4 regions of the Janthinobacterium goodfellowi genome follow, and region 4 is predicted to be linked to each of the others. Evidence: predicted binding sites of a transcription regulator. Region 4 holds the regulator's gene; each other region holds the start of a gene.

Region 1 (7,868 bases), on a different contig from region 4:
GGCACGTGCACGGCGACGATGAAGACAATGGCCTTGCGCAGGTTGGCGAACAGGCGACGCCCGTGCCGCACGGCCGCCAGCAGCGAGGAAAAATCATCCTTGAGCAAGACCAGCGCGGCCGCCTCGCGCGCCACGTCCGTGCCGCGCGCGCCCATGGCCACGCCGATGTGCGCCGCCTTCAGCGCGGGCGCGTCGTTGACGCCGTCGCCCGTCATGGCGACGATGTCGCCGCGCGCGCGCAAGGCTTGCACCAGGCGCAGCTTTTGCGCCGGCGCGATGCGGCAGCATACGCTCGCCCCGGCCAGGCGCTCCTGCAGCGCGGCATCGTCCATGCCGTCGAGTTCGCCGCCCGTCAGTGGCGCGCCCTGCGTGGGGATGCCCGCCTGGCGCGCGATCGACAGGGCCGTGGCAGGATGGTCGCCCGTGATCATCACCACGCGCATGCCGGCCTCGCGGCATTGCGCCACCGCCGCTGGCACTTCGGCGCGCACGGGGTCTTCCAGCGCCAGCAGGCCGAGGAAAGCGAAATCGAAATCGTGCTGGTCCGACGGCAGCGACGGCGCGGCGAAGGTGGCGCAGGCGACGCCGATCACGCGCATGCCGCTGTCGGCCAGGACTGCCACCTGCGCCGCGATGCGCGCGCCGTGCGCGGGCGCCAGGTGGCACAGGTCCATGATGGCTTCCGGCGCGCCCTTGGCGGCGATCACGTAGTCTTGCCGGCTGGGCGAGCGCCATACGCGCGACATGGCCAGCATCTGGCGCGACAGCGGATAGTCGTCAACCAGCATCCAGTCGCCATGCAGGTGTTCCGTGTTCGCCAGCAGCCGCGCGCCGGCCGTGCCGATGGCCGCCTCCATGGGATCGAAGGCTTGCCGGTGGCTGGCCAGCACGGCATATTCGAGCAGGCCGTGCAGCGCTTCCGGCAAGGGCGGTTCCGGCGCCTGGCCACACGCGTAAGCGGCCTCTTCCGACCACAGGCGGCGCAGCTGCATGCGGTTGCTGGTCAGGGTGCCCGTCTTGTCGACGCACAGCACCGTCGTCGCCCCCAGGAGTTCGATGGCCGGCATGCTGCGCGCCAGCACGTGCTCGCGCCCCAGGCGCCAGGCGCCCAGTCCCAGGAACAGCGTCAGGATCACCGGCAATTCCTCGGGCAGCAGGGCCATGGCCAGAGTCAGCCCGGCCAGCAAGCCGCGCAGCGCGTCACCGCGCAGCCACCAGTAGGCCAGCCCGAGCGCCGCCGCCAGGCCCAGCGCGCCGATGGCGACAGCGCGCACGACGCGCCGCGTTTCCTGCTGAACCGGCGTCAGCTCCCCGCCCTGCGCGGCCAGCGCGGCGCCGATGCGCCCCAGGGCGCTGCGCGCGCCCGTGGCCGTCACGCTGCCGCTGGCCGTGCCCTGCGTAATCAGGGTGCCCGCGTACACGCAGTCCGGCACCAGCTTGACGACCGGCACCGACTCGCCCGTCAGCATCGATTCATCGGCCATCAGGTTCGACGCCGTCAGCAGGGCGATGTCGGCCGGCACGCGGTCGCCTTCGGCCAGCAGGACCAGGTCGCCGCGCACCAGCTCGCGCCCGGCGATGCGCGCCTGGCACCCGTCGCGTATCACCAGCGCGCGGGGGCTGGACAAATCGCGCAAGGCGGACAGCGAACGTTCCGTGCGCTGCCGCTGGACATAGCTGATGCCGATGACGAGCACCACGAAGCCCAGCAGCATGGCCGCTTCCTGGCGGTCGCCCAGCAGCAGATAGATGGCGCCGCACGCCAGCAGCAGCAAAAACATCGGCTCGCGGACGATCTCGGCCAGCAGGCGCCAGTAGCCCAGCGGGCGCGCCGCCGGCAGTTCGTTCGGACCATCGGCGGCAAGGCGCGCCGCTGCCTCGGCGGTCGTCCATCCGTTGGACTGCGGGCGCTGCGGCGGCATGGTCATCCTCCTGTCAAGGGCATGCCTACATCAGGGCATGCGGCTGGCGCAAGGCTAACATGAATTGCCGCCGCAGCGCACCCTGCGCCCGCCCCCTCAGCGCCCGACGATTTTCCCGCCAATCGCCGCACACATGATGTAGATCAGATGCGGGGCGCGGGCGCCTTGCTACGCTGGCAGTCATTCCTCGGAAGGGAGCGGCCATGTACAAGACGATCGTGGTACACGTGGACGGCGCGCCGCAGGCGCGCGAGCGCATCGCGCTGGCAGGGCTGGTCGCCCAGGGCCAACAGGCCCATCTGGTCGGCGCCGCGACCGCGCCGCCGGGTCAGCCCGAGGCCAGGCGCCCCGCGCAGGAAGCGCTGAAACGCTTCGAGACGCAGGCGCGCGGCTTCGACGTCTCGTATGAAACCCGTCTGGGCGAGCAGGAGGCTGCGGCGAACCTGGCACTGCAGGCGCGCTATGCCGACCTGGTCGTGCTCAGCCAGAGCAGGCCGGACAGCGGCATGGCGCAGCAGCCGGCGCCGCTGCCGGAACAAGTGGCGCTGCAGGCGGGCCGGCCCGTGCTGATCCTGCCGCACATCGGCACTTTTGCCCACCTGGACCGGCATGCGCTGGTGGCCTGGGATGGCAGCCGCGCCGCCACGCGCGCCATCGGCGATGCGCTGCCGCTGCTGCGCGCCAGCAAGCTCGTCACCGTCGCCGTCTTCAATCCGGAGCGCGAACATGGCGTGCACGGTGCCCAGCCCGGCGCCGACATCGCGCTGTACCTGGCGCGCCACGGCATCCAAGTGGCAGTGCAGCGGCAAACCACCTCGCCCGAGCAGCCGGTGGGCGAGGCATTGCTGTCCCTGGCGGCAAATCTGCAGGCCGACCTGTTCGTCATGGGAGCGTATGGCCATGCGCGCTGGAACGAAATCCTGCTGGGCGGCGTCACGCGCACCCTGCTGGGTTCCATGACCTTGCCCGTACTGATGTCACACTAGGCGGAAAATATGCTGGACACTACTGCCATGTCCGGCACGCCATTTTCCCTGCAGGGCAAGCGTGGCCTGATCCTCGGCCTGGCCAATGCGCACAGCATCGCTTATGGCTGCGCCTGCAGTACTCAGGCGCTGGGCGCCAGCCTGGTGCTATCGTGCGCGGACGAACGCGCCCTGCCCTACGCCCGCCCGCCTGCCCACAGCCTGAACATCCCCCTGCTGACCTGCGACGTGCAGCAGGACGGTGCGCTGGCGCAACTAGTGCACGCCGCGGCGGCACGCCTGGGCGGCCTCGATTTCGTCATCCATTCCATCGCCTGGGCCCCACTGGCCGACCTGCACGGGCGTGTCACGGACAGCAGCGTGGACGGCTTCCTGCGCGCCATGGACATCTCCTGCCATTCGTTCGCGCGGCTGGCCCGGCTATGCGAGGCGCACATGCCCGCTGGCGGCAGCCTGCTGACCATGAGCTACCTGGGCGCGGAAGTAGCCATGCCGCAATACGGCCTCATGGGTCCCGTGAAGGCGGCACTTGAATCGCTGGTGCGCTACCTGGCATGCGAACTGGGGCCGCGCAACATCCGCGTGCACGCGCTCTCGCCCGGCCCCGTGCCGACCCGCGCCGCATCCGGCCTCAAGGATTTTGATGCACTGCTGGAGCGCACCCGCCGCGATGCCCCGCTGCGGCGGCTCGTCACGCTGGCCGAGATCGGCCAGCTGGCCGCCTTCCTGGCCAGCAACGCCGCATCGGGCATGAGCGGCCAGACCATCTATGTCGATGGCGGCTACCATGCCGTGGCGGACCGGGCATGAGCGATGCGCCGCCATCCGCCTTGCCGGACCTCCTCGTCAACGTTCCGTACGACGCGCTGCGGGTGGGCCAGACGGCCGAACAGAGCCGCACCCTAGGCCGTGACGACATCGCCGCGTTCGCCGCCGTGTCCGGGTACATTAAACCACTACAACCTGCATGTCTGTGCGCGGCAGCCGACTGATAAGCTTCGCTGTAGTACCAAGTCTTAGCGTCTTCAACGGTCGGGAAAGAGAACAAGACAACGCCTTCCGGCGTTTCCCCTTCGAACACTTCCAAACGACCGTAAGCGGCGAGCATCTCGATGGGTATACTGGTCAACGTGGCGGGGACCTTTTCGGCATATATGTCCATTTCGCGTTGATCCAGCGTCTTTTCCCGAATAAAAATAACGTAGGCAGTCATGGTGGATCCTTGATCAATGAGGTTGCGTTGCGGTGCAGTTGATGGTCAGTGCATGATCACCACCTTGCCGAATACGTCGCGTGCCATCAGTCGTTCGAAGGCGAGCTTCGCATCGTCGAATGCGAAACTGCTGTCGATGACCGGACGGATGCTGTGCTCTGAAATAAATCGCACCAAATCTTCAAGGTCTTGGCGGCTGCCCACCGCAATGCTCTGGTAGCGCGCCTGGCTCATGAACATGGGGAGGACTTCAACTGTTCCTTGAAAGCCTGCCACTGCACCGACCATCGATACTTGCCCGCCCAGGGCGATGGCCTTGATCGATTGCTCAAATGTTCCTGCGCCACCGACTTCCACGATGCGGTTCGCACCGCTTCCATCTGTCAGCTTGCGTATCAGTTCAGACCACGCGGGCTGTTCCTTGTAGTTGATTGTTGCATCCGCGCCCAGCGCTTTGAGTTGCTCGGCCTTTGCGTCGCTGGACGTCGTGGCAATCACCCTGGCCCCCATCGCTTTTGCCAGTTGGACGGCAAACAGCGACACGCCGCCGGTTCCCAGGGTGACGACGGTTTCGCTTGCCTTCAAGCCTTTGAGGGCAGACCATGCGGTAAGGCCGGCGCAGGGCAACGTAGCAGCTGCTTCGAAATCGAGGCTGTCTGGAATCAAGATCAACCCGTCTGCGGCCACCGCGCGATAGTCGGCCAGCCAACCGTCAACATTGCCTGCGTACTGCGAGTACTTCCCGGTGAAAGGGCCGTCGATCCATTCCGGGAAGAATGCGTTGGTCACCCGGTCGCCTGCTTTGAAGCGGGTGACACCCTCTCCTACCGCGACAACTTCTCCAGCGCCGTCCGAGAGCGGGATACGGCCTGCCGTATTGGGAACGGGGTAATTTCCTTCCAGGATGATCACGTCCCGATAGTTCACTGACGAAGCGCGCACATGCACAAGAACCTCACCTGGTGCTGGCGTGGGAATGGGCAGCGACCGAACGGAAAGACCTGCAACGCCGATTGCGTTGTCTATGCCGAAGGCGCGGGATTGTTTGGATTTCGTATTCATAAAAACTCCTTGATGTTGAAGTCTTTATCTTGCGCCAGGTGAACGCTCTTGAGAATCCGCTCTCCACTGCTTATACTGTGTAGATGAACTACACAATTGGTCGAGGCGACCTGGACGGCGTGGTCGTGTTCCTGGCAGTGGCCGAGGAGCGCGGTTTCCGCGCAGCTGCCAGGCGTCTGGGCATTACTCCGTCTGCCGTCAGTCAAGCGATCCGCGCTTTTGAAGCCCGCGTTGGCGTGACGCTCTTGGCCCGAACGACGCGCAGCGTCGGCTTGACCGAGGCGGGAGAACGGCTGTTGCTGCAAGTTCGCCCCGCAGCGCAGCAGTTGCTACATGGAATTGAATCGGCGCGCAGTCTCGGCCATTCGGTGACAGGCTTGTTGCGCATCAGTGCTCCAAGGGCAAGTATCCAGGTTTTGACTGAGCGATTTGTTGCGGGATTCCTTGCCGCACATCCACAGCTGCAACTGGAGCTCGTCGGCGACGATCGGATGGTAGACATCGTCACCGAGGGATGTGACGCTGGTGTGCGTCCTCGTTCGATCATTCATGGGGACATGGTGGCGGTGCCTCTGACGCCTGGCGAACCGCAAGTGGTGGTGGGTTCACCTGGATTGCTGGCACGTTACGGGCGTCCAGCAACACCGGACGATCTCCGAAACATTCCCTGTATCATCTTCAAACAGGCAGACATCGTGCTGGACGACTGGGCATTCAGTATCGATGGAGCGGCAGTTAGCGTGCATGTGCGCGGCCCCCTGATCCTCGACGAAGTCCCTGCCTGTATTCACGCTGCGGAGCAAGGCGTGGGCCTCTTCAGGCTTCCCCGCTCCATGGTGGCCCGCAACATTTATGCTGGGACACTGGAAGTTGTTCTCAGCAGCTTTTCGACGACGTTTTCCGGATTGACGCTTTACTATCCCAGCCGAAGCCAAGCTCTTCCAAAACTGCGCGCTTTTGTCGATTACGTACTGGCCAACAAAGTCTGATACGGCAGCTGGGCGTATCATAGGTAAGCTGCCGAAGACGGTAAGCGGCCAGTGGCAGACGGTCAAAGAAATGATCTGTATGTGCAGCGCCTCGGACACACCCGTTCAGACGCAGCCTGATCTGACGATCAGCTCCCTGGCTTACTCCTTGTGACGAATAGCATCGATAACAATCCGAAGTGCCCTCGATTCGTGGCGGCGGCTGGGATAGTACGCATGGAGGCCAGGAAACCTTCCACACCAGTCGCTCATGACGCTGATTAATCGGCCTTCCCGTATATGTCTCGCCACCAGGTCTTCCGTGACGAACGCCAGGCCATTGCCGCTCAAGGCCGCTTGCACCATCGGCACGGCGCTGGTAAACACGGCCTGCCCGCTCACCCGCGCTTCCACGTTGCGTCCATCATGTTGCAGCTCCCACGCGTAGATGCCGCCACTGCCTGCGAGCCGCAGCGTGATGCAGTTGTGCTTCATCAGGTCTTGCAAATTGGCGGGTTGCGCATGCCAGGAGAAGTAGGCAGGCGAGCCAACGATCATGGTAGGAATGTCGGGCGTGAGCCGCACGGCAATCATGTCCTCCGACACTTGATCTCCATAGCGCACTCCGATGTCATAACGGTCCGCCGCAATATCGATCAGCTTGTAATCTGACTGAATCTCGATATTCAGGTCAGGATAATGAGGCAGCACTGGTGCCAGCCTTGGCCACAGCAGGGTATCAATCACATGGTCGATGGCGGTGATGCGCACTGTTCCCGCCGGCTTGCCATTCAAATCGCTGACAGCGGCGATTTCGGCATGGACCTCATCCAGCCGCGGCGCGACATTGGCCAGCAGGCGCTCGCCTGCTTCGGTCGGCGAAACACTCCTGGTCGTACGATTGAGCAGCCGCACACCCAGCCGGGCTTCCAGATCCCGAATGATGTGACTGAGTGTGGACTGGGACATGCCCAGCTTGATGGCCGCACGAGTGAAACTGCGTTGGCGGGCGACCTCGAAAAATATAAGAATATCAATAATATTATCTCTGGCCATTTGAATAATTCCTGAAACCGGCTGTTAAGGGTATCCCGTCGTGGGGCTTGGCAAGGGATGATACCAAGTGGAATGTGTGATTTTTAATATAAATATACAGAACATTCATGGCTGCTACCCATATACCTGTTCGAGATTTCGGTGCGCAGGTGCGTTAAGCGCGACGTACGATGCACGTCCACACCTACAACGTGCCCCATACCTAACGAACTGGAGAAGCAGACATGACCATAGATGATGTAGCACGCCGTGATTTCCTGAAGACTGCTGGCACCGGCATGGCCGTGCTGGGCAGCCTTTCCGTTGCCGCTAGTCCAGTTTTCGCCGCCGATAACAGGCCCGTGCCGGACATGTCCAACAACGCTGACAACTTCTACAGAAGCGCGACAGTCACTGCGCGCAAGGTCAGTTTCAACAACCAGTACCAGATGCAGGTCGTCGGCGATCTGTTCACGCCCAAGGATCTCAACCGCAATGCCGGGCATCCCGCGATCATCATCGGCCACCCGATGGGCGCGGTAAAGGAGCAAAGCTCGAATCTGTACGCGCAGAAACTGGCCGAGCAGGGTTTCGTCACCCTGGCCATCGATCAGTCGTTCTGGGGCGAAAGCGCCGGCCAGCCACGCAATACCGTAGCGCCGGACATCTACGCCGAAGCCTT
Region 2 (7,868 bases), on a different contig from region 4:
CGGCAAGGCTTCCGAGACGACGGGCACATAGGTGAACTGCGGCAAGTCGGCGGCCCACTGGCGGCACAGCGCATCCATGTACAGGTCGTGCGGACGGCGGCCGCCCCAGTACAGGGTGATCGGGCGCGTGGAGCGCTCGCCGATCATGTGCTCGACGATGGCTTTCAAGGGGGCAAAGCCCGTGCCCGAGGCCAGCAGCACGACGGGCTTGTCGGAATCTTCGCGCAGGAAGAAGGTGCCCATCGGGCCTTCGAAGCGCAGGATGTCGCGCTCTTTCATGCTGCCGAACACCTGGTCGGTAAACAGGCCGCCCGGCAGGTGGCGGATATGCAGGGTCACGGGGCCGCCATCGGCGGGCGCGCTGGCCATGCTGTAGCTGCGGCGCTTGTTGTCGCGCAACAAGATTTCGATATACTGTCCGGCGCGGTAGTGGAGGCGTTCGCTGGCTGGCAACTGCAGGGTCAGCACGACGACGTCTGGCGCGACTTTTTCAATCGTGGTCACGCGCGACGGCATTTTCTTGATCGGGTAGTCGCTGCTGCCCGCCACTTCGCGCGCTTCGATGACGAGGTCGGCGTCCGTGGTGGCGCAGCAGAACAGGGAAAAGCCAGCCGCTTCCTCTTCCGGCGTCAGGGCGCGCTGCTGGTGCGCCTTGTGCTGGACGGTGCCGGAAACCACTTTGCCCTTGCAGGAACCGCAGGCGCCATTTTTACAGCCATACGGCAAGCCCACGCCGGCGCGTATCGCCGCCGCCAGCACGGTTTCGTCCGCTTCGCAGCTGAACTGGTGGCCGCTGGGCTGAACAGTAACTTGAAAAGTCATACAATCCTTGAGATGAAAAATATGTTAATGCACTCTTTGCGCAAGCCCTCAGGCTTGCCGCGCCTGCTGATCCTGGGCTGCGGCGACGTCGGCATGCGCCTGCTGCCCCTGCTGCGCGCGCGTTTTCGCGTCTTTGCCGTCACCAGCCAGCCGGCGCGCTGCGCGCAGCTGCGGGCGGCCGGCGCCGTGCCCATCGTAGCCAACCTCGACGACCGCGCCAGCCTGAAACGGCTGGCGGGACTGGCGTCACTGGTCGTGCACCTGGCGCCGCCCCTGTCGTCGGGCTTGCTGGACCGGCGCACGCGCAATCTGGCCGCCATTTTACCCGAGCATGCACGCATGGTGTATGTGAGTACCAGCGGCGTGTATGGCGATTGCGGCGGCGCCTGGGTCGATGAAACGCGGCCTGTGGCACCGGCCAATGCGCGGGCGAAGCGGCGCGTCGACGCCGAACAGGTCTTGCGGGGCTGGGGCGCGCGCCGCGGCGCCAGCGTGGCCATCCTGCGCGTGCCCGGCATCTATGCGGAAGACCGCCTGCCTTTGAAGCGCTTGCGCGAAGGCACTCCGGCCCTGGCCGCGGGCGACGACGTGTACACCAACCATATCCATGCCGATGACCTGGCGCGCATCATCGAACGGGCCTTGTGGCGGGGCAAGCCGGGGCGCGTGTATCACGCCAGCGATGACAGCGAACTCAAAATGGCGGAGTATTTCGATGCCGTCGCCGATGCCTTCGGCCTGCCGCGCCCGCCGCGCCTGCCCCGTGCCGAACTGCGGCAAGTGGTCACGCCGATGCTGCTGTCGTTCATGTCCGAATCGCGCCGCCTGCACAATACGCGCATCAAGCGCGAGCTGGGCGTGCGCCTGCGCTACGCGCGCGTGGCCGATGCCTTGCGGCCGCTGTCTGCCGACGGGGCCGGCATCGGGTAAAATGGCCGGTTATCTGCGCACTTTGCTGGGCCGGCGCGCAGCGCGCCGTTCCGGCGGTGCGCCATTCACTTAAGGAATACCGCATGAGCACCCTCACTTACGAAGCATACCTGGACGAGGTCACCACCGTCCTGACTGAACTGTACGACCTCGACGACGACGACGCCATCAAGCTGGTCGTGGCGGCGCAGGACGCGGAATTTTTTGTTCCGCACGATGCGCATGAGGAAATGCGTACCGTGGAACAAGCCAAGAAAGATGCGGTCACCCTGTTCGAGCGCAAGCAGAACCGCCAGCAGACGCAGGAAAAACAGCAACAGCGCGTGCGCCAGCAAAAGAAATAAGGACGGCCGCCAGGCCGCCGGCAGCGTGGGCTTCGGCGCAACACCGTGGCCTTGCCATTTGATGCGGCGCAAACGCGTCATGGCGCGCTGGCGATATGGTGAGCAATGTCGTCACGCGTTTCAGCTATTTGTGGCGGGCTCTACAATTAGCGCGACGCTGTTTCCCGTCAGCAGGAGCGAGCCATGCGAGCTACGAATCACCCCAGCAAGGAACAGGTGCGCGCCTATATGCGCCGCCGCGAACATGCGCGGCAGCCACCGCCGCCGCCCGATGAAATTCGCCGGCAGCTGGCCTGGTGCCGCGTGGATGCCGTGCCGGGCACTTGTTTGCTGGTCACTCCGGCCGGCGTGGCCGCGCAAGGCTGGCATTTATCGACGGAAATAGCCCGCCTGGGCACGCTCATGGCGATTGCCTGGCTGATGCGCAGCGGCGTTCCTCATTGTAAAAATTGATGACTTGCAGCAAATTTTTCCGATTTGGGTTATCCTCTAGCACATCCCAAGTGCGTCAATTCTCTTCAATTATCACAATTTTGCTTTAAGTTACGCAAAAATCAACAATAGCGTGTATTATATTGTTTGCGGCGTAAAAGCCGTATAAGTGATGGCGCCTTTTAGTGTGTTTACCATGAATTATTGCAAAAGAGACATTCGGTTTCTTTTTGCACTAATACAACAAGTACGGATTTTTGATCATGTCTCTCAAACAAATTACCTCTTTGCCTACCTACAACCCGAATCGCGTCCTCGATGCGATCATCGACAAGCTGCAGCTGAAAAACGATGCCGCCTTGTCGCGAGCTCTGGAAGTGGCGCCACCTGTTATCAGCAAGATTCGTCACAACACCTTGCCGATCGGCGCCACGATCCTCATCCGCATGCATGAAATCAGCGATTTCAGCATTCGTGAACTGCGCGAGTTGATGGCTGCCTAAGAGCGCCTGACAGACGGCAAACTGAGAGGTGCCGTCTGGGTAAGTCAGGCTTGCCGCGTGCGGCAGCCACATCTGTTTTCCGCTTTTCTATTGCGGGTCGCGGTTCAGTACCGGACGATCGAGATAGAAGCGCCCCATTTCCAGGCCAGTCGTGGACGACTTGACCACCGCTGCGGCCAGTGTGGCAGGCGCGCTGGAAAATGCGGTGCTGGCAGCGCCCGTCGCGCGGCCCGAATACGCCGTCGCCTGCACGGCAGCGCTGGAAAACGCCGTCTGCACGGCCCGGCCCGAGTAGGCGGTGGCCTGTACCGCACGCCCTGAATACGCAGCCTGGACCGCCCGTCCCGAATACGCGGCCTGCACCGCCCGTCCCGAATACGCCGCCGTTACGGCGCGCCCCGAATACGCGGTTTCTGCGCGGATATAATCTTCCCCGAACGTTTGCTCATACAGCTGTTTCATGCGTTCGCCCACGCGATGGTGCGCCGCTTCGTCGTCTTCGCCGCGCAGGCCGATGTATGGGAAGTGGTGCAGGAAGTAGCCGAACACCTGTTCGCAGTCGGCCGCATATTTCAGGGTGTCGAGGATGTGGTAGTGCCAGAAGGTATCGACGTCCATCAGCGGCGCCGTTTCTTCTTCCGGAAACTGTTTCATCAGGATCAGGAAGCGGCGGTATTCGAATTCCACCGCATTCGCCTTCTCAAGGCTCCATCCTTCGCCTGACTCCCGGTGCATCAGCTTGACCTTGATCGCGTCCAAATTCAAATCGGCAATAGCCTTGAAACTGTCGTTGGTATCCATGAATGTCCTTTGGTAAAGAGCGTTGTGGGAAATACGGTGAAACAAGGGAAAGCGGTGGGTGTGTACTCCTGGAAAGTGGTCGGAGAATGCCTGGCCCATGGCGGGCGGGCGTTGAGTTGTTCTACATCAATATTGCATCTAATTACGAAATACGCAAGCTGAGCTTGCTCCATGCGGGTGCCTGTCAGGCGCTGGCCCGGTTGTCTTCCTGGTAGGGAAACGCGGTGGCATCCGCGCCCAGCGGTACACTGACGTGTACGCTCATGCCGGCGCCGGGGCTGCTTTCGATGTAGAAAGTGCCACCCAGCAATTTGATACGCTCTTCGATGCCCACCAGGCCAAACGAGCCCAGCTTGTTGCGCCCGTCGATGGCCGCGCCCACGCCGTTGTCGCTGACGCTCATCGACACCGTATCGCGGCACTTTTCCAGCTTGACTTGCACGCGGCTGGCATTGGCATGCTGGGAAATATTGCTGAGCGACTCTTGCAGGATGCGGAACAGGGCCGTGGCGCACTGGTCGCTCAAATAAATATCGTCATGGCTTTCGCTCACTTCGCAGGCGATGCCCGTGCGCTGGCGAAATTGCGCCACCTGCCATTCGACGGCCGCATTTACGCCCAGGTCCAGCACGGTAGGGCGCAAGTCGTTGATGATCTGCCGCACGCTCTTGATGGTGGCGTCGATCTGCTCCAGGGTCGAGCGGGCGCGGGCGTTCAGGCGCGGGTGGCGGCGCTGCGTGCGCGAGGCCAGCATGTCGGCGTCGATGCGCAGCACCAGCAGGTTCTGGCCCAGGTCGTCGTGGATTTCGCGCGCGATGCGCTTGCGCTCTTCTTCCTTGATCTGGTCGGCATGGGCCGCCAGGCGGCGCAGTTTCTGGTGCGACAGCTGCAGGCGGATCTGGCTGGCGCGCAATTCCTCCGTCATGCCCGTCGCCATCTGGATGGCGCGCCGGCGTGACGAGGCCAGCGTGTGGAACAGCATGTACAGCAGCATGGTGCTGGCAAAGCCGATCAGCAGGGCCAGCCATGGCAAGAAGGCGTCGAAGCGCGTGTACAGGTCGCTCTTGCGCACGCTGAACAGCGCTTGCCACGCGCGGCCATTGTGTTCGATCAGCATCGTGCTGCTCAGATAGCGGCCCGAGTTGCCGGGCAGCCACCATGGCGCATGCATGCCCGCCGTCGTGCTGTCGAAGATGGGGCGCATGTCGTGCGGCAGTTGCAACGGTGCGCGCGCCTGCGGGCCGATATCGAACAGGGTCAGGCGCACGTTACGTACCGGCATGTCTGCCAGCGCGCTGCGCATCATCGTCACCAGGTCGTAGCCGATGCCGACGGAACCCTGGTAGGCCGCGCGCCTTTGCTCGACAGTGTCCGTCGGCATGCCGAAGCGGTACACGGGCAGGCGCATGGCCATGCCCGTCAGCTGGGGCCGGCCTTCCAGCGGCACGGGCACGCCGGAATTGCTGATCTGCCCGGAATCGCGCGACTGCGCCAGCGCTTCGGCGATCAGGGGGCGCTCGGCGATGTCATAACCATATTTTTCCGGGGCGCTGGCAATCGGCTCGAGGTACACCAGCACGGAATACCGGGCGCGCGGGGCGGGCGGATGGATGGCAAATGCCGGATAGCCGTCGCGCCCGGGCGGATAGTCGCGCTGCATGGCCGCTTCGAAGGCGCTGCGCTGCGCATCGTCGAGTTCCTGGCTGTAATTGAGATTCATCACGCCCGGATAGTTCTGTTGCAGGGCGATGTTCTCCACGTAGCGATGGAATTGCTCGCGGCTCACGTGTTCGTTGGCGCGGAACAGGCTGGCCGTGCCGCGCAGCAGGTTGGCATACGACTTGACGCGCGATTCGATGTTTTTCTGGGTACTGCGCGACAGATTGTCGAACAGGTCGCTGGCATCGTTTTCGACCGACAGCGCGGCGGCCATGTAGAACAGCAGGCCCACCATCGTCGACATCACAAAGCCGAGCAGCCAGAGCGGTTTTTTTTCAGCAGATAAGGAGTGTTCGCCAGCAGTAGAAGACATCGCCATCCACATCAGGTAGAGGAATCGGGTGCCGCCTCGGTGGCGGTGGCTAGACTGAGTTGTACAAGCACTATCGACATTGCAAATTGCTCAATAGCTGCCTAATATACAAAAATATCGTGAATATAGTCAACAGGCAATATTTCTCTGAAGATGTATGTTGCTGAGACGAAAAAAAACCGCCGCAGCGGTTTTTTTGTCGGTGGTCCGGCGCCTTACTTGGCAGGCTGCCAGCTGTCTTTCAGGGTGACGATGCGGTTGAAGACGGGCTTGCCAGGCTGGCTGTCGACCCGGTCGGCCGCGAAGTAGCCGTGGCGCTCGAACTGGAAGCGCTGTTCCGGCTGGGCCAGCTCGGCGCCCGGTTCCAGCCACGCCTGCACCACTTCCTTGGCCAGCGGATTCAAGGTCAGCTTGAAGTCCTTGCCGCCCGCGTCCGGCTGTGGGTCCGTAAACAGGCGGTCGTACAGGCGTACTTCGGCGGGAATCGCCGTCGGCGCGCTGACCCAGTGCATATTGCCCTTGACCTTGTAGTTGGCGCTGCCTTCCGTGCCCGACTTGCTGTCCGGGAAATAAGTGCAATGCACGGCGATGACCTTGCCGTCCGCATCCTTGTCAAAGCCCGTGCATTCGATCACGTAGCCGTAGCGCAGGCGAACCTTGCTGCCCGGCTTGTCGTCGATCGGCGGATACAACCGGAAATAGCCCTTGTTCGGCACTTCCATGAAGTCGTCTTCCTCGATCCACAGCTCGCGCGAGATGGGGAAGGTGCGCAAGCCCCGTTCCGGGAAGTGCGGGTGCACGGGCGCCGTGCATTCCACGCTTTCGTTTTCCGGGAAGTTGTCGATGATCAGCTTCAACGGGCGCAGCACGGCCACCGTGCGCGGCGCCTTCGGGTCCAGGTCTTCGCGCAAACAGCCTTCGAGCACGCTGTAGTCGATCCAGCCGTCCGATTTCGTCACGCCCGTGCGTTCGCACATCAATTGAATCGCTTCCGGCGTGTAGCCGCGGCGGCGCATGCCCACCAGGGTCGGCATGCGGGGGTCGTCCCAGCCGTCGACGATGTGTTCTTCCACCAGTTGGCGCAGCTTGCGCTTGCTGGTGACGATGTAGGTCAGGTTCAGGCGCGAGAATTCGAACTGGCGTGGCACCGGTTGCTGGAAGAAGCCGCCGGCGGCCAGGGTTTCCAGCAGCCAGTCGTAGAACGGGCGGTGGTCCTGGAATTCCAGCGTGCAGATCGAATGCGTGATGTTTTCCAGCGCGTCCGAGATCGGGTGCGTGTAGTCGTACATCGGATAGATGCACCAGGCGTCGCCCGTGCGGTGGTGATGCGCGTGGCGGATGCGGTAGATGGCCGGGTCGCGCAAGTTCATGTTCGGCGAACTCATGGCATCTTCGCTCATCTTCGCGCGCAGGATGTGCTCGCCATCCTTGAATTCGCCCGCCTTCATGGCGCGGAACAGGGCCAGCGATTCGTCGCGCGGACGGTCGCGGAACGGCGAATTCTTGCCGGCCTGGCCGAAATTGCCCCGGTTGGCGGCCATGTCTTCGGCGCTCTGGCTGTCCACGTAGGCGAAGCCGGCCGTGATCAGGTATTCGGCCATCGCGTACAGCTGGTCGAAATAGTCGCTCGCGTAGTGCAGGTGGCTCTGGCCATCGGCGTTCTTCGGTTCCCAGTCAAAGCCCAGCCATTTCACGCTGTCCATGATGGTGTCGACGTATTCCTGCTCTTCCTTGGCCGGATTGGTGTCGTCGAAGCGCAGGTTGCACTGGCCGGCGTAATCGCGCGCCAGGCCGAAGTTGACACAGATCGACTTGGCGTGGCCCACGTGCAGGTAGCCGTTCGGCTCCGGCGGGAAACGCGTGATCACCTGGGGCAGGCCGGGACGCACGTGGGCGCCGGCAGCCAGGTCGGCTTCGATGATGTTACGCAAGAAATTGGGCGCCAGCGCTGGCGCGGCGGTATTCGGTTTATCGTTGCTCATTGATCAATGCGGAAGAGTGACA
Region 3 (7,868 bases), on a different contig from region 4:
ACAGTTCCTGGCGCAGATTATCGTGGCGCAAGTCGTCATCGTTGAGCTTGGGTTCGCGCCAGAAACCGACGTCGATCTGCTTGGCGCGCAAGGCTTCGTATTGCACCGTGGGACCGAATTCATGGATGGTCCAGGTGACGCGGGGGAACTTGGTCTGGAATTCTTCCAGCAGGCTGGGGATGGGGCCCCACATGGCCGAGCCGACGATGCCCACGCGCAAGCGGCCTACTTCGCCCCGGTCAATCTGGCGGATGGTGTCGATGGTCATGCGCATCTTGGCCAGCAGCTCGGCCGCCTCGTTCATCAGCGCCTTGCCCGCCACGGTCAGCTCGAAGGTGCGCGTGGTGCGCGCAAACAGGCGCACGCCCAGTTCGCTTTCCAGTTTCATGATCTGCTGGCTCAGGGGCGGCTGCGAGATATGCAGGCGCTCGGCGGCGCGGCTGAAGCTTTTCTCCTCGGCAACGGCAAGAAAATACTTTAACTGTTTCAGATCGATGGACATGCTTTCCTTGGCGTTGCGTGGTGCCTGGCGATGGAACGGCGCGCGGACCGTGCAGGCGCGCGCGCTTTCTTTACAGCAGTCCTATTATCGTGCCACGACCGCCTGCATGGCAATGGCCAGCGCGGTGCCGACTTGCGCATTGTGCTTGACCAGGGCGATATTCGTCGCCAGGCTGCGGCCATCCGTCAGCTGCTTGATGCGCGACAGCAGGAATGGCGTGACTTGCTTGCCCTTCACGCCGCCCGCGTCCGCTTCCTGCAAGGCTTGCGTGGTGATCGCATCGATTTCTTCCTTGGGCATCGCTTGCGCGGCGGGCACGGGGTTGCTGACGATCACGCCGCCTTTCAAGCCCAGCTGCCACTTGGTACCGATGAAGGCGGCCTGCTCGGCGGCCGTGTCGAGGCGGAAATCGGCCTTGAAGCCGCTTTCGCGCGTGAAGAAGGCGGGGAAGCCTTCCTGGCCCACGCTGATGACGGGCACGCCGTGGGTTTCCAGGTATTCCAGGGTCAGGCCGATGTCGAGGATGGATTTGACGCCCGCGCAGACGACGGCCACGGACGTGTGCGCCAATTCCTGCAAGTCGGCCGAAATGTCGAAGCTCGTTTCCGCGCCGCGGTGCACGCCGCCGATACCGCCCGTGACGAACACGGCAATACCGGCCAGTTCCGCGCAAATCATGGTGGCGGCCACGGTGGTGGCGCCCAATTTGCCCTGCGACAGGACGAACGGCAGGTCGCGGCGGCTGACCTTCATGGCGTCGGGCGAGGTGCCCAGCAATTCCAGCTGCTCCGGCGACAGGCCCACGCAGATCTTGCCGCCGATGATGGCGATGGTGGCCGGCACGGCGCCGCCGTCGCGGATGATCTGTTCCACTTCGCGCGCCATTTCCACGTTTTGCGGATACGGCATGCCGTGCGAAATGATGGTCGATTCCAGCGCCACGATGGCCTTGCCGGCGGCGCGCGCGTCGAGGACTTCTTGCGAGAACGAGAGGAAGTTATGCAGTTGCGTCATGGGTCAATCCTGTTGAAAGAGGGTAGGGGGAGGGGGCGCCAGGTCGGCGTCGTCGATGTCGTCGAGGGCGCCGGCCGAAATCCGGGGCGAGACGGTGGCAGCCGATTCCAGGGTCATGGCCGCCAGCTTCAGGCCGCGCCGGCAAGCCAGTTTCAAGTCGCCGCTGTCGTGGTAAAGCGACCAGCAGACGGCGGCGGAAAACGCGTCGCCGGCGCCCGTCACGTCGACGGCGTCCACTTCGCGCGCGGCCAGGTGGACGATAGGCGCATCAAGATTGTCGCCATCCGTGAAGTACACGCCTTCGCCGCCGCAGGTGACGATCACCTGGCGCGCGCCCTGGCGCTGCACTTCGCGGCAGGCGGCGCGCACCTCGAACGCCGTCGGCAAGGCCCGCGCCACGCGCGTTTCCAGCTCGCCCCGGTTGAGGATCAGCAGATGCAAGCCCGTCAGGACTTGCGGCAGGTGCGCCATCTTCGGCTGCGAGACGGCGACGATGACCAGCGGCGTCGCGCGGGCCGCATCCTGGCGCGCGTCGGCCAGCAGTGCCTGCACGCTGTCGTGACCCAGGTTCAGGTCGCAGACGGTGAGGGCGGCTGCGGCGCGCTGCGGCTGGCGGCTGTGCAAAAAGGCCGGCGTCAGCTGTTCGTACAGCTGCATGTTGGCCATCGCCAGCAGCATTTCGCCATGTTCGTCGAGCACGGCCGTGTAGGTGCCGCTGCTGGTGTTACTTAAATGCAAGCTGCCGCGCATGTCGATGCCCGCGTCTTCCGCGTGCGTCTGCAGCGCATGGCCGGCCGCGTCGTCGCCCAGCGCCGTCAGCAGGGCGACGGGAATCGACAATCGGGCCAGGTTTTCCGCGATGTTGCGGCCCACGCCGCCAAACACTTCTTCCGAGCGCACGGGATTCGAGGTGCCCATCTGCAAGGTCGCCAGCGTGCGCATCTTGCGGTCGAGGTTGGCGGCGCCTATGCACAGCACGGGGCGGCTGTCGGGCAGCACGTAGGCGCGTCCCAGCAGGCGTCGCTCGCGGATCAAGCCGGCGATGTGGCCGGCGACGGCCGAGCGCGACAAGCCCAGCTCGCTCGCCAGGTCTTGCTGCGAGATGAAGGGGTTGTTGCGGATCAGCGCGTACAACTGGTCTTTTTTATTGGTATCGGTCACAAGGTTTCGCTGAAGGGTTAAACATTTGTCCAAAACTTTAAACATTTGTTCGATTAGTGTCAAGCGGGTGCGAAAAGCGTTCGTATGGAGCTTGTATGCATGCATTTCCCGGCGATTGCCGGGGCGTGGCCGCTGCTGGCGGGCGAGCGCTTGCCTGGACTATAATGTCGGCCATTTATATTTAAATTGTATAAATTGGTAAGAAAAATGGTATTTGCCATACATATTCCGTTTGATGCATAGTGGCGGCAAATAGAGGCAATACGCATTTCGATATACCTGTAACACCATACATACCCGATACCTGAGCCGCAGTCCCTCACCGGGCGCGGCTGCGCAGGCAGCAACCAATCATCATTAGTCAATCAGAGGATAACCATGTCGAACAACGCCCCTTTCCACGCCGCCGAAATCATCCGTGCCCGCGCTCCTGAAAATTTCAAGCCGCGCGTGGCGATGATCCTCGGCTCCGGCCTGGGCGTGTTGGCCGAGCAGATGACGGACGCCGTCAGCATCAGCTTTGACGAATTGCCGGGTTTCCCGATCAGCACCGTGCACGGCCATGCCGGCGAACTGGTGGTAGGTACCCTGTCTGGCGTCGCCGTCGTCTGCATGAAGGGCCGTGGCCATTTCTATGAAGGCTATGGCATGGGCGTGATGACGAGCGCCATCCGCACCTTGAAACTGCTGGGCTGCGAAATGCTGTTCGTCACCAACGCCGCCGGTTCCCTGCGCCCTGAAGTGGACGCCGGCAGTCTGGTGGCCATCAGCGACCATATCAACCTGCTGCCAGGCACGCCGATGGTCGGCCCGAACGACGACCGCTTCGGTCCGCGCTTCTTCAGCATGGCCAACGCCTACGATGCGGATCTGCGCCAGCTGGTCAAGGACACGGCAGCCTCGAATGGCATCACCTTGCACGAAGGCGTGTTCGTCGCCTACCCAGGCCCGAACTTCGAGACGGCCGCCGAAATCCGCATGATGGCCCGCCTGGGCGCCGATACGGTCGGCATGTCCGTGGTGCCGGAAGTGGTGTCGGCCCGTCATTGCGACCTGAAAGTGGTGGGCGTGTCCGTCATCACCAACCTGGCCGAAGGCATGTCGCCATTCGCCCTGTCGCACGAACAAACCCTGAAATACGCGGCCATCGGCGCGAAAGACCTGGTCAAGCTGATCCTGGCATTCCTGGCGACCGTATCGGCTACGCCGCAAGCCTAAGCACTTTTTTTTACGCAGTAGCGGCGCGCCGGCCACCGGCGCTGCCGCGCGGCAGGCAGGGAAAATCCGGCCTACACTGTCCGCATCATCTTTGCATCATTCCATAAAGCGAGCCTTATCATGTCACGCGCATTTATCCTCCTGCTTGATTCCTTCGGCCTTGGCGCGACGCCAGACGCCGCCAAGTATGGCGACGCAGGTGCCAATACCTTTGGCCACATTGCCAGCACTGTCGCCAAAAGCGGCAAGACCTTGAAACTCCCGAACATGGAACGCCTGGGACTGGGCGCCGCGGCGCACCTGGCCAGTGGCGAATGGGCCACCGGCTTCGACCAGCGCGACGGTTTTACCGGCGCCTACGGCGCGGCGCGCGAGCGCTCCACCGGCAAGGACACGCAGAGCGGCCACTGGGAAATCGCCGGCGTGCCCGTCGAATTCGACTGGGGATATTTTCCCCGCACCACGCCGTCGTTCCCGGCCGACCTGACCGACAAACTGAAAGCTCTGTCCGGCGTGCCGGGCTTCCTCGGCGACTGCCATGCCTCGGGCACGGACATCATCAACAAGCATGGCGACGAGCACGTCGCCACCGGCAAGCTGATTATCTATACCTCGGGCGACTCGGTGATGCAGATCGCCGCGCACGAAGAATCGTTCGGCCTCGAGCGCCTGTACGAAGTGTGCGAAATGGCCTTCAAGCTGGTCGAGCCGTACAACATCGGCCGCGTCATCGCGCGCCCGTTCACTGGCAGCAATGGCAACTACACGCGCACGTCCAACCGCCACGATTATGCGGTGGCGCCGCCAAGCAAGACCCTGCTCGACCACGTCAAGGATGCGGGCGGCGAAGTCGTCGGCCTGGGCAAGATCAGCGATATTTTCGCTGCCCAGGGCATTTCGCGCGTCGTCAAGGGCGTCGACAACATGGCGCTGTTCGAAGCGCTGTTGAAGACGGCCGATGAAGTGCAGGACAAGTCGCTCACGTTCGTGAACTTCGTCGATTTCGACCAGGCGTTCGGCCACCGCCGCAACGTCGAAGGCTATGCCGACGCGTTGCGCGAAATGGATGGTCGCCTGCCGGAATTCATGGCCAAGCTGAAGGAAGGCGACCTGGTCGTGATCACCGCCGACCATGGCTGCGACCCCACCTGGCACGGCTCCGACCACACCCGCGAACACATTCCGATGATCTTCTTCGGCCCCGGCGTCGCCCCGCGCGCACTGGGTATTTCCGAGACCTTCTCCGATATTGGCCAAACCCTCGCCAAGCACCTTGGCGTACCACCACTTGCTAATGGAACCAGCTTGTTATGACACTCATGCACCCCGAATTCAAGCGTAACGAGGCCGTTGGCCTCGACCTGGGCTGGATCAACCAGATCCGCGTCAACCGCGCCGCGACGGACCGCCGCGCGGCCAGCCTGGCGAACCGCCGCACGGTGAAAAAGGAATACCAGGCCGCCTGGCTGGTGAAAGCCATTCAGATGATCGACCTGACCACCCTGGGCGGCGACGATACGCCGGGCCGCGTGGAGCGCCTGTGCATGAAGGCCATGCGCCCGCTGCGCGCCGACCTGATGGACGCGCTGGGCTTGACGCAGCTGAGCACCGGCGCCGTATGCGTGTACCACGAGATGATTCAACCTGCCGTGAAAGTCATCCAGGGCCGCTTGCCCATCGCCGCCGTGTCGACGGGTTTCCCGGCTGGCCTGACGAGCATGGAAACGAAGCTGCGCGAAATCGAACTGTCGGTCGCCGCTGGTGCTTCCGAGATCGATATCGTCATCACGCGCCAGCACGTCCTGAACGGCAACTGGCAAGTGCTGTACGACGAAATGCTGGCCTACCGCAAGGCGTGTGGCGAAGCGCACGTGAAGGCGATTCTCGCCACGGGCGACTTGCTGACCATGGAAAACGTGGCCAAGGCGTCGTGGGTCTGCATGATGGCGGGCGCCGATTTCATCAAGACCTCCACCGGCAAGGAAGGCGTGAACGCCACCATCCCCGTGGCCCTGACGATGGTGCGCACGATCCGCGAATACCACGAGCAGACGGGTTTCCAGGTGGGCTTCAAGCCGGCCGGCGGCGTCAGCTCGGCCAAGAGCGCGCTGCAATACCTGACCCTGATGAAGGAAGAACTGGGCAATGAATGGCTGCAGCCGCACCTGTTCCGCATCGGCGCTTCCAGCCTGCTGACCGACATCGAGCGCCAGCTCGAGCACTACGTCACCGGCAGCTATTCGGCCAATCATCGTCACGCACAACCTTAAAGAACAATCGTCATGCCAACAATTAACGAGATTCTCACTACTATGGACTACGGCCCTGCTCCCGAAAGTCAAAAAGAAGCGCAGGCGTGGCTCGACGGCCACCAGCGCAAGTTTGGCCTGTTTATCGACAATGCCTGGAGCGAGCCTGCGGAACTGTTCGCCTCGACCAATCCTGCCGACGGTACGCAGCTGGCCGAGCTGACGCAAGCGAGCGATGCGGACGTGGAACGCGCCGTGGAAGCGGCCCGCCGCGCGCTGCCCGTATGGCAAGGCATGGGCGGCCATGGCCGCGCGAAAGTCATGTACGCGCTGGCCCGCTTGCTGCAAAAGCATTCGCGCCTGTTCGCCGTGCTGGAAACCCTTGACAACGGCAAGACCATCCGCGAAACGCGCGATATCGACCTGCCGCTGGCCGCGCGCCATTTCTACCATCACGCCGGCTGGGCGCAGCTGCAATCGGAAGAATTCGCCGACTACCGCGCCGTGGGCGTGGTGGGCCAGATCGTGCCGTGGAATTTCCCCCTGCTGATGCTGTCGTGGAAAATCGCCCCGGCCCTGGCGGCCGGTAACACGGTCGTCTTCAAGCCGGCCGAATTCACGTCGCTGACCGCCATGCTGTTCGCCGAATTGTGCGTGCAGGCGGGCGTGCCGGCCGGCGTGGTCAATATCGTCACCGGCGACGGTAGAGTGGGCTCGGCCATCGTCAACCACCCTGGCGTCGACAAGATCGCGTTTACGGGTTCCACTGAAGTTGGCCGCTTGATTCGCGTAGCGACGGCCGGCAGCGGCAAGAAGCTGTCCCTCGAATTGGGCGGCAAGTCGCCGTTCATCGTCTTCGAAGACGCGGACCTGGACGGCGCCGTGGAAGGCCTGGTCGATTCGATCTGGTTCAACCAGGGACAAGTCTGCTGCGCCGGCTCGCGCCTGCTGGTGCAGGAATCGGTCCAGGAGCGCTTCCTGAACAAGGTGCGTGCCCGCATGGAAAACCTGCGTCTCGGCTCGCCTCTGGACAAATCGATGGACGTGGGCGCGCTGGTTGACCCCGTGCAGCGCCAGCGCATCGCCGCGCTCGTCGATTCGGCCCGTGCCGAAGGCTGCGACGTGTGGCAACCGGCGTGCGAACTGCCGGCTGACGGCTCGTGGTTCCCGCCTACCCTGATCACGGGCGCGTCGACGTCGGCTGCCGTGGCACAGGCTGAAATCTTCGGCCCCGTGCTGGTGGCCATGAGCTTCCGCACGCCGCCCGAAGCGGTGCAGCTGGCGAACAACACGGTGTACGGCCTGGCCGCCAGCGTGTGGACCGAGTCGATCAGCCTGGCCCTCGATATCGCGCCCGCCATCAAGGCTGGCGTGGTGTGGATCAACAGCGCCAACCAGTTCGATGCGGCCTGCGGCTTCGGCGGCTACCGCGAATCGGGCTTCGGCCGTGAAGGCGGCCGCGAAGGCATGCTGGAATACATGACGGCCCTGGCCGAAGATGCGCGCCCGGCCTTGCCGGTGGTGGAAGCGAAGGCCAAGGGCAACGTGAAGCAGGCGGCAGCCGACCCCTTCGCCATCGACCGCACGGCCAAGATGTACATCGGCGGCAAGCAGGCGCGCCCTGACAGCGCCTACAGCGCGCCCGTGTTCGGCGCGAATGGCGCCCTGCTGGCCGAAGTGGGCGTGGGCAGCCGCAAGGACATCCGCAACGCCGTCGAAGCGGC
Region 4 (7,868 bases):
CGGGTTCTCTTGCCCGCAAACGGTGTACACGGAAATCTTCCTGTGGGTCGAACGCCGCATCGAGGGCACGCGCAGCGCGCGCATGGCCCTCGACAAGCAGGGCCCCTCCGTGCGCAAGGCATTCAAGAAGACGGCCAAGCACCTGGTCTGGGGCGCCATCGCCCTGTGGACGGGCTTTACCTTTGTCGGCTACTTCACGCCGATCAAGGAACTGGCGCGCGAGGTGACCACCCTCAATTTCGGTCCCTGGGAATGGTTCTGGGTCTTGTTCTACAGCCTGGCAACCTACGGCAACGCGGGCTGGCTGCGCGAGCAGGTGTGCAAATACATGTGCCCCTACGCGCGCTTCCAGAGCGCCATGTTCGACCAGGACACCCTGATCATCACCTACGATGCCAAGCGCGGCGAACCACGCGGCGCGATGAGCAAGAAGGCCGGCAACAACGACAAGCTGGGCGACTGCATCGATTGCACCCTGTGCGTGCAGGTGTGTCCGACCGGCATCGATATCCGCAACGGCCTGCAGTATGAATGCATCGGCTGCGCCGCCTGCGTCGACGCCTGCAATACCGTGATGGACAAGGTCGAGCGGCCGCGTGGCCTGATACGCTACAGCACCGACCATGCGATGGAAAACAACTTCAATTCGAAGCAGATCCGCCAGCGCGCCATGCGCCCGCGCGTGCTGATCTACACGTCCATCCTGGCCCTGATCATCATCGCCGTGTGTACTTCGCTGGCCCTGCGCACGCCGCTGAAAATGGACGTGATCCGCGACCGCGGTTCGATGGGACGCGAAGTGGAAGACGGCATGATCGAAAACGTCTATCGTTTGCAGATCATGAACACCTCGGAGCAAAGCCAGCATTTCAAAATCAGCGCATCCGGCTTGCCGGGCCTGACCTTGCTGACGCGCGAAGAAGTGACCTTGCAGCCGACGGAAACGCTGGGCTGGCCGATCCGCCTGCGCGTGCCGCACGGCGTCGGCGAGAAGGGGTCGAACAAGATAGCGATCGAATTGCACTCGCTGGACGATCCGTCGCTGCATGTGCGCGAAAGCGCGGTCTTCATCGTGCCGCGCTAATGCAGGAAGGCCGGTCCCCGCATGGGGGCTGGCCGTACACACAGAAACACAGGAGAAATACCATGTCCGACAGTCTGAAACTGCAAGCTCCCGTTGCCCCGTGGTACAAGCATCGCTGGCCATGGCTGCTGATGATCGGTCCCGGCCTGTCCGTGGTCGTCGGCAGCTTCATGGGCTATATCGCGTTTACGCAGCCCGACGCGCTGGTGGTGGGCGATTATTACAAGCAGGGCAAGGCGATCAACCAGGATTTGCGGCGCGATACGGTCGCCAGCAACCTGGCGATGGATACGACCCTGGCGTATGACGTCGCTGCAGCGCGCCTCAGCGGTTCCGTGCACAGCTTCGGCAAGGCGTACCAGGGGCCGCTGCAGCTGCACCTGGCGCATGCGACCCTGCCGGAAAAGGATATCAAGCTGCTGGTGCAGCCCGATGCGGCCGGCAATTTCTCGGTGGCGCTGCCGATGCTCGAGCGCAGCCGCTGGCAGGTGCTGGTGGAAAACGACAAACGCGAGTGGCGCCTGTCCGGCATCTGGACCTGGCCGTTGCAACGCAGCATCGCGCTGCACGCGGATGAGGAACTGTAAGCCTTATTTACAGACGTCGGTGCCGGCCGTAATGGCTTTTAACTTGGCCGGCTGCAGGATCTCGATCTCGCGGTTGGAGACGCGCAGCCAGCCTTCCTTCTTGAACTTGGACAGCAGGCGGCTGACGCTCTCGATGGTCAGGCCCAGGTAGTTGCCGATTTCCTCGCGCGACATGCGCAGCTGGAAATTGCTGCCAGAATAGCCGCGCGCCTCATAGCGCGACGCCAGGTTGACGATGAAGGCGGCAAAGCGCTGCGTCGCCTGCATATTGCCCAGCAACAGCATCACGCTTTGCTCGCGCGTGATTTCCTGGCTCATCATGCGGTGGAAATGGCGGAGCAGGGTCGGCATATTGCCCAGCAATTGTTCCAGGCTGGAAAACGGGATTTCACACACTTCGCTGTCTTCCAGCGCCACCGCATTACAGTGGTGGCGGTCGGCGCTGATGGCGTCCATGCCCAGCAGTTCGCCGGCCATCTGGAAACCCGTCACCTGCTCTTCGCCGCCCGGATTGATCTGGTACGTCTTGAAGTGCCCCAGGCGGATCGCGTACAGGTTCTGGAACGAGTCGCCGATGCGGAACAGCGAGGCGCCGCGCACGATCTTGCGGCGGCGGCCGATGATCTGGTCCAGCCTGTCCATGTCGCCCACATCAAGGCCCATCGGCAGGCACAATTGATGCATGCTGCACGTCGAGCATCGCGCTCGCAACGCTTCCACGTTCACTGTGGGCAAGGTTGGAGTGAGTAGCGCTTCAGTCATGTCGGTACCTTTAAGAAAATGCAACAACAAGTTTACTGCATACCGGGTTGCCGTGTGCCAATTTCACCGTAATTTCGGCGAATAAACGACGTCCAGCCTTTAATTATATGGCAACATCGTCAAAAGCCCATGCGGAGAGGGCAATTTGCGTGGCGGCGCTTGCCAAGCTGGGGTATTGATAGGAAAATTCCTGACAGCATTATCTGCCGCCTGTGCCGCACGGTACTGAAAAGGAAATCATGAAGCCTCTCGGCATCAAAGCAAAAGTCGCGCTGGCTACCAGCCTGACCTCGATCGCCATGATCGCGCTGGTCACCATGATCCAGGTGCAGCACATGCGCGACGATTTCACCCGGGTCCTGCTGAGCCAGCAATCGTCGCTGATCACCCGCACCGCCGCCGAACTCGACGACAAGCTGGGCATGCTGCTGCAGATCGTCACCCTGACGGCACGGCAGCAGCCGCCGGAACTGATCGGCCAGCCCGCCCAATTGCGCGACTACTATTCGCGCCGCTCGATGCTGGTGCTGTTCGACGACGTGCTGGTGCTCGACGCGTACGGCGCCGTCGTGGCCGACATGCCGGAAGTGGCGGGGCGCGCCGGCATCAACGTCGCCGAGCGCGAGTACTTCCAGACCGTGCTGCGCACGCGCCAGCCCATGATCACCGAGCCGATGCTGGGCAAATCGAGCGGCATGCCCATCGTGCAGATGGTCGCGCCCATACTCGCCGCCGATGGCCGGGTGGCCGGCGTGTTGATCGGCGTGCTGCGCCTGTACAAGGACAACCTGCTGGGCCGCCTGCGTTCGGAAAAGATCGGCAAGAGCGGCTATTACTTCATCCTCACGCGCGGCGCCGTGCCGCGCTATGTGCTGCACCCCGACACCAGCCGTTTGCTGCAGCCGCGCCTGCCGAACGCCAACCTGACGACCACCCAGCTGCTGAAGGACGATGGCGAAGGCACCATGGTCAGCACCAACAGCCGCGGCATCACGGCCGTCAACAGTTTCAAGCGCCTGAAATCGGTGAACTGGCTGCTGGCCGCCTCGCTGCCCCTCGACGACGCCTTCGAACCGTTCGACGGCGTGCTGTACCGGCTGGTGCTGTGGAGCATCCTCGCCTCGCTGCTGGCCGCAGCCGTTCTGGGCTGGGTCACCGTGCGCCTGCTCTCGCCCCTGGTGCGCCTGCGCGACACCCTGCAGGCGCTGCGCACCAGCGGCAGCCGTTTCACCCCCGTGCCGGTGCAGCAGCGCGACGAGATCGGCGAACTGACGGAAGCGTTCAACGGCCTGATGAGCGAACGCGACCGGCTGCAGCAGGAACTCGAATCGCGCGCGGCGGAGCTGGAGCAGGAACGCGACCGGGCCGAGGCGGCCAACCGCGCGAAGAGCGACTTCGTGGCCAACATGAGCCATGAAATCCGCACGCCCCTCAATGCCGTGCTGGGCATGGTGTATCTGCTGGGAAATACCAAGCTCGACACGGAACAGCGCAAGTATCTGACCATGGTGCGCGTGGCGGGCCAGTCGCTGCTGGGCATCCTCAACGACGTGCTCGACTATTCGAAGATCGAGGCGCGCCGCATGGAATTGTCGCCCGTCGAATTCGACCTCGACGAGGTCATGAACACGCTGGCCACGACGATGACCATGAATGCGGGCGAAAAGGAGCTGGAACTGGCCATTGCCGTCGAGCCCGACGTGCCGCGCCGCCTCGTGGGCGACGCCCAGCGCCTGCAGCAAATCCTCGTCAACCTGGCCGGCAACGCCATCAAGTTCACCGAGAGCGGCGAAGTGGTGGTGGCCGTCAGCCTGGCCGAGAAGGACAACGGCCGCGCCTGGCTGCGCTTCGAAGTGCGCGACACGGGCATCGGCATGACGGAACTGCAGCAACAGCAGCTGTTTGCCGCGTTTTCGCAGGGCGACCAGAGCATCACGCGGCGCTTCGGCGGCACGGGCCTGGGCCTGGCCATCAGCAAACAGCTGATCCACATGATGGGCGGCGACATCGCCGTCGCCAGCAGCGAAGGCAAGGGCAGCCGCTTCTGGTTCAGCGTGCCGTTCGACATGCTGGCGCAGCCGGCCGAAACGCGGCGCACGCCCGCCCTGGGCCAGCTGCGCCTGCTGGTGGCCGACGACAACCGCACCACGCGCGAACTGATCGTCAAGCTGATCGAGGCGTGGGGCTGGCTGGCCGACGAAGTGGATTCCGGCTTTGCCGCCATCGAACTGTACCGCGAACGCCTGGCGCAGCAGCAGCCGTACGACGTGGTGCTGGCCGACTGGCACATGCCCGTCATGGACGGCCTGGCCACGGCCAAGGCCATCCGCCAGGCGGCCAGCGGCCAGCGCCAGCCCATCGTCGTGATGGTCAACGCCTTCGCCCGCAACCACCTGGAGGAAATCTCCAGCGCGGCCGAGGCCGACGTCGTGCTGATGAAGCCGATCACGGGCTCGAGCCTGTTCGATGCCCTGCACCAGGCGCTGATCGCGAAGAACGACGGCGGCGAGCAGCGCATGCTGCACCAGCCGCTGGGCACGGAACTGGCCGGCGTGCATTTCCTGCTGGTGGAAGACAACCATTTGAACCAGGCCGTGGCGCGCGGCATCCTCGAACACATGGGCGCCACCCTGGACGTGGTGGGCGACGGCTTACAAGCCGTGGAACGGCTGCGCACGGAAGCGCTGCGCTACGACATCGTGCTGATGGACATGCAGATGCCCGTCATGGACGGTTTCAGCGCCACCCACATCATCCGCTCGGAGCTGCGCCTGAACCTGCCTGTGATAGCCATGACGGCCGGCGTGCTGGCGTCCGAGCGCGAGCGCTGCATGACGGCCGGCATCAGCGATTTCATCGCCAAGCCCGTGGTAGTGGAAGAGATGATGGAAGTCATCCTGCGCCACCTGCCCAAGCGCCCGCCAGTGCAGACGGCCGAGCCGGCGCCCGTCACCGACGAGGAAGTGTTTTCCATGGCGCCGCTGATGCGCGTGATGGGGCGCGACGCGAAGGGGCGCGGCGTGCTGCGGCGTATGGTGGAAGACGCGCTGAACAAGGGCATGACGCCTGTGCGCGACGCCGAAACGGCGTTGCAGGCGGGCCGCCACAGCGATGTGGCGCGCATCCTGCACGGCGTGCGCGGTTCCGTCGGCACCCTGGGCACGAAACGCCTGATCCGCGCCGCGTTCGCCACCGAGGAAGCCATCGATGCGGGCCGCCTCGACGAGGTGCCGTCGCTGCTGGCGCAGACGGCGCAGGAGCTGGAGCAGGCGCTGGCGGCCGCCGCCGATTGGTTGTCCAGGCTGAAGGATTAAGCCTGCAACATAAAACTGGGGTCAGACCCGCCGGGTCTGACCCCGGAACCTTGTCGGATTACGCGCTTGCGCGCTAATCCGACCTACCCCATTTACGCCGGCACACCCAGGATCACGCTGGACGCCTTGAAAATCGCCGTCACCTTGCTGCCGATCGCGATGCCCAGCTCGGTGCTGCTCTGGTTGGTGATGATGGCGGCGATCGTGCCGCCACGGGGCAAGTCCAGCACCACTTCCGTGTTGACGGCGCCCGTCTGCACGCGCGTCACCAGCCCGGCCAGCTGGTTGCGCGCGGAAAAGCGCGCGCCTTCGCTGTCGGCCACGAGGATGATCGACGAGGCCTTGATCAGCGCAAACGCTTCCGCGCCCGGCACCAGGCCCAGGCTGGCGCTGCTGCCCTGCGTGACGATGGCCACGATGTGCTGTCCACCGGGCAATTCCAGGGTCACTTCGTCGTTGACGGCGCCCTGTTTCAGTTCGGCCACCTTGCCCAGGAATTGGTTGCGTGCCGTGGTTTTCATGGCCATTCTCCGTATGAGTAAAAGATCGTCGGCGATGCCTTCGGCCTGGCTGCCCAGCTGGCGCAGGTAGCGCGCATGCTCGCGCTCAATGATGCGGAAATTGTCGACCAGCTGGCGTCCCCGCTGCGTCAGGCGCGTGCCGCCGCCGCCCTTGCCGCCTGTCAAGCGCTCGACCAGCGGCTCGCCGGCCAGGTTGTTCATCGCGTCGATGGCATCCCAGGCCGCCTTGTAGCTCATCTTCACAAGCTTGGCCGCCTGCGTGATGGAGCCGCATTCGGCGATGGCGCCCAGTAATTCAACCCGGCCGGCGCCACCCAGGTGCTCGCCGCCCACCGTCATCCATACCGAGCCTTGCAAGCCGATTTCCGCTGCCGCTGATTTATCCAATGCGTTCACCCAATGCCATGTGTTCTTCCCTGTTATCGATCTGTCCGTCACGCAAGTACAGCACATGCTCGCCCAGGATGCGCGCATCTTCCGGATCATGGGTGATCAGGATCATGGGCACGTCCAGGCGCTGCTGCCACTGGCTCAGTTCCAGCCGCATTTTGACACGCAGGGCCGGATCGAGGGCGGCAAACGGCTCGTCGAGCAGCAGGGCGTTTGGTTCGGCCACGAGTGCCCTCGCCAGCGCCACCCGCTGGCGCTGGCCTCCGGACAACTCGTCGGGAAACTGGTGCGCCAGTTCCTGCAAGTGAAACGCGTCGAGCCAATGCTCGACCTTCTGCAATTTTTCGCGCGCGCGGGGATTGAACCAGCCGCGCGCCAGGCCGAAGCCCACGTTCTGGCGCACCGTCAGGTGCGGGAACAGCGCGTAATCCTGGAACAGGTAGGCGACATTGCGCTGCTGCGGCGGCAAGTTGATGCCGGCGGCGGAATCGAACAGGGTGCGCCCGTTCAGGCGGATATGGCCAGCGTCCGGCGTGAAGAGTCCGGCAATGGCTTTCAAGGTCATGCTCTTGCCGGCGCCGGACGGGCCATACATGGCGATGCGCTGGCTGCCGGAGGTGCATTGCACCTGCAGGTCGAAACGGCGTTTGCCGGAGCGCAAGGTGGCGCGAATGTCGAGGTCGAGTTGCATAGCGGTCATTTGTGAGCGATGCGCCCGGGCGCCAGGCGGCCGGCCGACAGCAGCACCACGATACACACGGCAGAGGTGATCAGCACCAGGGTGTTGGCCACGTCGTCCTGGCCCGCCTGCACGGCTTCATACACGGCCACCGACAGGGTCTGCGTCTTGCCGGGAATGCTGCCGGCCACCATCAGGGTGGCGCCGAATTCACCGAGCGCACGCACGAATCCCAGCAGCACGCCGGCCAGGATGCCGCGCCAGGCCAGCGGTAACGTAACGCGAAAGAAAATCGCCATTTCGGAGATGCCCAGCACGCGGGCCGCCTGCTCCAGCTGCCCGTCGACCGCTTCGAAGGCGGCGCGCGCGGGCTTGAAGACGAGGGGAAAGGCGACCACCGTGGAAGCGATCACGGCGCCCTGCCAAGTAAAAATGAGGTTGATGCCGAAGTTGTCCTGCAACCAGATGCCCAGGGTGCCGCGCCGGCCCAGCAGCACCAGCAGGTAATAACCGAGCACGGTGGGCGGCATC

Evidence for each region. Region 4 encodes FNR, which switches genes on or off when oxygen is low (the NO sensors DNR and NnrR bind a similar motif). Its sites were predicted from a motif close to TTGATNNNNATCAA; they were not measured.
Region 1: ACQ4WQ_RS07490 (universal stress protein) is a predicted target of FNR. The motif match lies at 2,056-2,069, and genes of this name have one in related genera.
Region 2: ACQ4WQ_RS17235 (glycine-rich domain-containing protein) is a predicted target of FNR. The motif match lies at 3,949-3,962, and genes of this name have one in related genera.
Region 3: ACQ4WQ_RS16145 (carbohydrate kinase) is a predicted target of FNR. The motif match lies at 2,727-2,740, and genes of this name have one in related genera.

The regions. Positions count from the first base shown of each region.
Region 1 is NZ_JBNYXN010000001.1:1,653,912-1,661,779, reverse strand. Features, by position in the region: gene ACQ4WQ_RS07495 (cation-translocating P-type ATPase) at 1-1,922, opposite strand, end outside; gene ACQ4WQ_RS07490 (universal stress protein) at 2,126-2,908, shown strand; gene fabI (enoyl-ACP reductase FabI) at 2,918-3,718, shown strand; gene ACQ4WQ_RS07480 (hypothetical protein) at 3,715-3,900, shown strand; partial or broken gene ACQ4WQ_RS07475 (DUF1330 domain-containing protein) at 3,930-4,070, opposite strand; gene ACQ4WQ_RS07470 (zinc-dependent alcohol dehydrogenase family protein) at 4,167-5,183, opposite strand; gene ACQ4WQ_RS07465 (LysR family transcriptional regulator) at 5,267-6,172, shown strand; gene ACQ4WQ_RS07460 (LysR family transcriptional regulator) at 6,314-7,207, opposite strand; gene ACQ4WQ_RS07455 (alpha/beta hydrolase) at 7,432-7,868, shown strand, end outside.
Region 2 is NZ_JBNYXN010000004.1:288,400-296,267, forward strand. Features, by position in the region: gene ACQ4WQ_RS17210 (CDP-6-deoxy-delta-3,4-glucoseen reductase) at 1-822, opposite strand, end outside; gene ACQ4WQ_RS17215 (SDR family oxidoreductase) at 835-1,752, shown strand; gene ACQ4WQ_RS17220 (hypothetical protein) at 1,836-2,096, shown strand; gene ACQ4WQ_RS17225 (hypothetical protein) at 2,280-2,549, shown strand; gene ACQ4WQ_RS17230 (hypothetical protein) at 2,792-3,031, shown strand; gene ACQ4WQ_RS17235 (glycine-rich domain-containing protein) at 3,119-3,832, opposite strand; gene ACQ4WQ_RS17240 (CHASE domain-containing protein) at 4,017-5,864, opposite strand; gene ACQ4WQ_RS17245 (glutamine--tRNA ligase/YqeY domain fusion protein) at 6,080-7,846, opposite strand.
Region 3 is NZ_JBNYXN010000004.1:26,412-34,279, forward strand. Features, by position in the region: gene ACQ4WQ_RS16135 (LysR family transcriptional regulator) at 1-502, opposite strand, end outside; gene ACQ4WQ_RS16140 (pseudouridine-5'-phosphate glycosidase) at 587-1,507, opposite strand; gene ACQ4WQ_RS16145 (carbohydrate kinase) at 1,520-2,677, opposite strand; gene xapA (xanthosine phosphorylase) at 3,056-3,895, shown strand; gene ACQ4WQ_RS16155 (phosphopentomutase) at 4,016-5,209, shown strand; gene deoC (deoxyribose-phosphate aldolase) at 5,206-6,165, shown strand; gene ACQ4WQ_RS16165 (aldehyde dehydrogenase family protein) at 6,178-7,868, shown strand, end outside.
Region 4 is NZ_JBNYXN010000003.1:726,655-734,522, reverse strand. Features, by position in the region: gene ccoG (cytochrome c oxidase accessory protein CcoG) at 1-1,084, shown strand, start outside; gene ACQ4WQ_RS15730 (FixH family protein) at 1,147-1,671, shown strand; gene fnr (fumarate/nitrate reduction transcriptional regulator Fnr) at 1,675-2,433, opposite strand; gene ACQ4WQ_RS15720 (response regulator) at 2,673-5,747, shown strand; gene ACQ4WQ_RS15715 (TOBE domain-containing protein) at 5,840-6,607, opposite strand; gene ACQ4WQ_RS15710 (sulfate/molybdate ABC transporter ATP-binding protein) at 6,648-7,358, opposite strand; gene modB (molybdate ABC transporter permease subunit) at 7,355-7,868, opposite strand, start outside.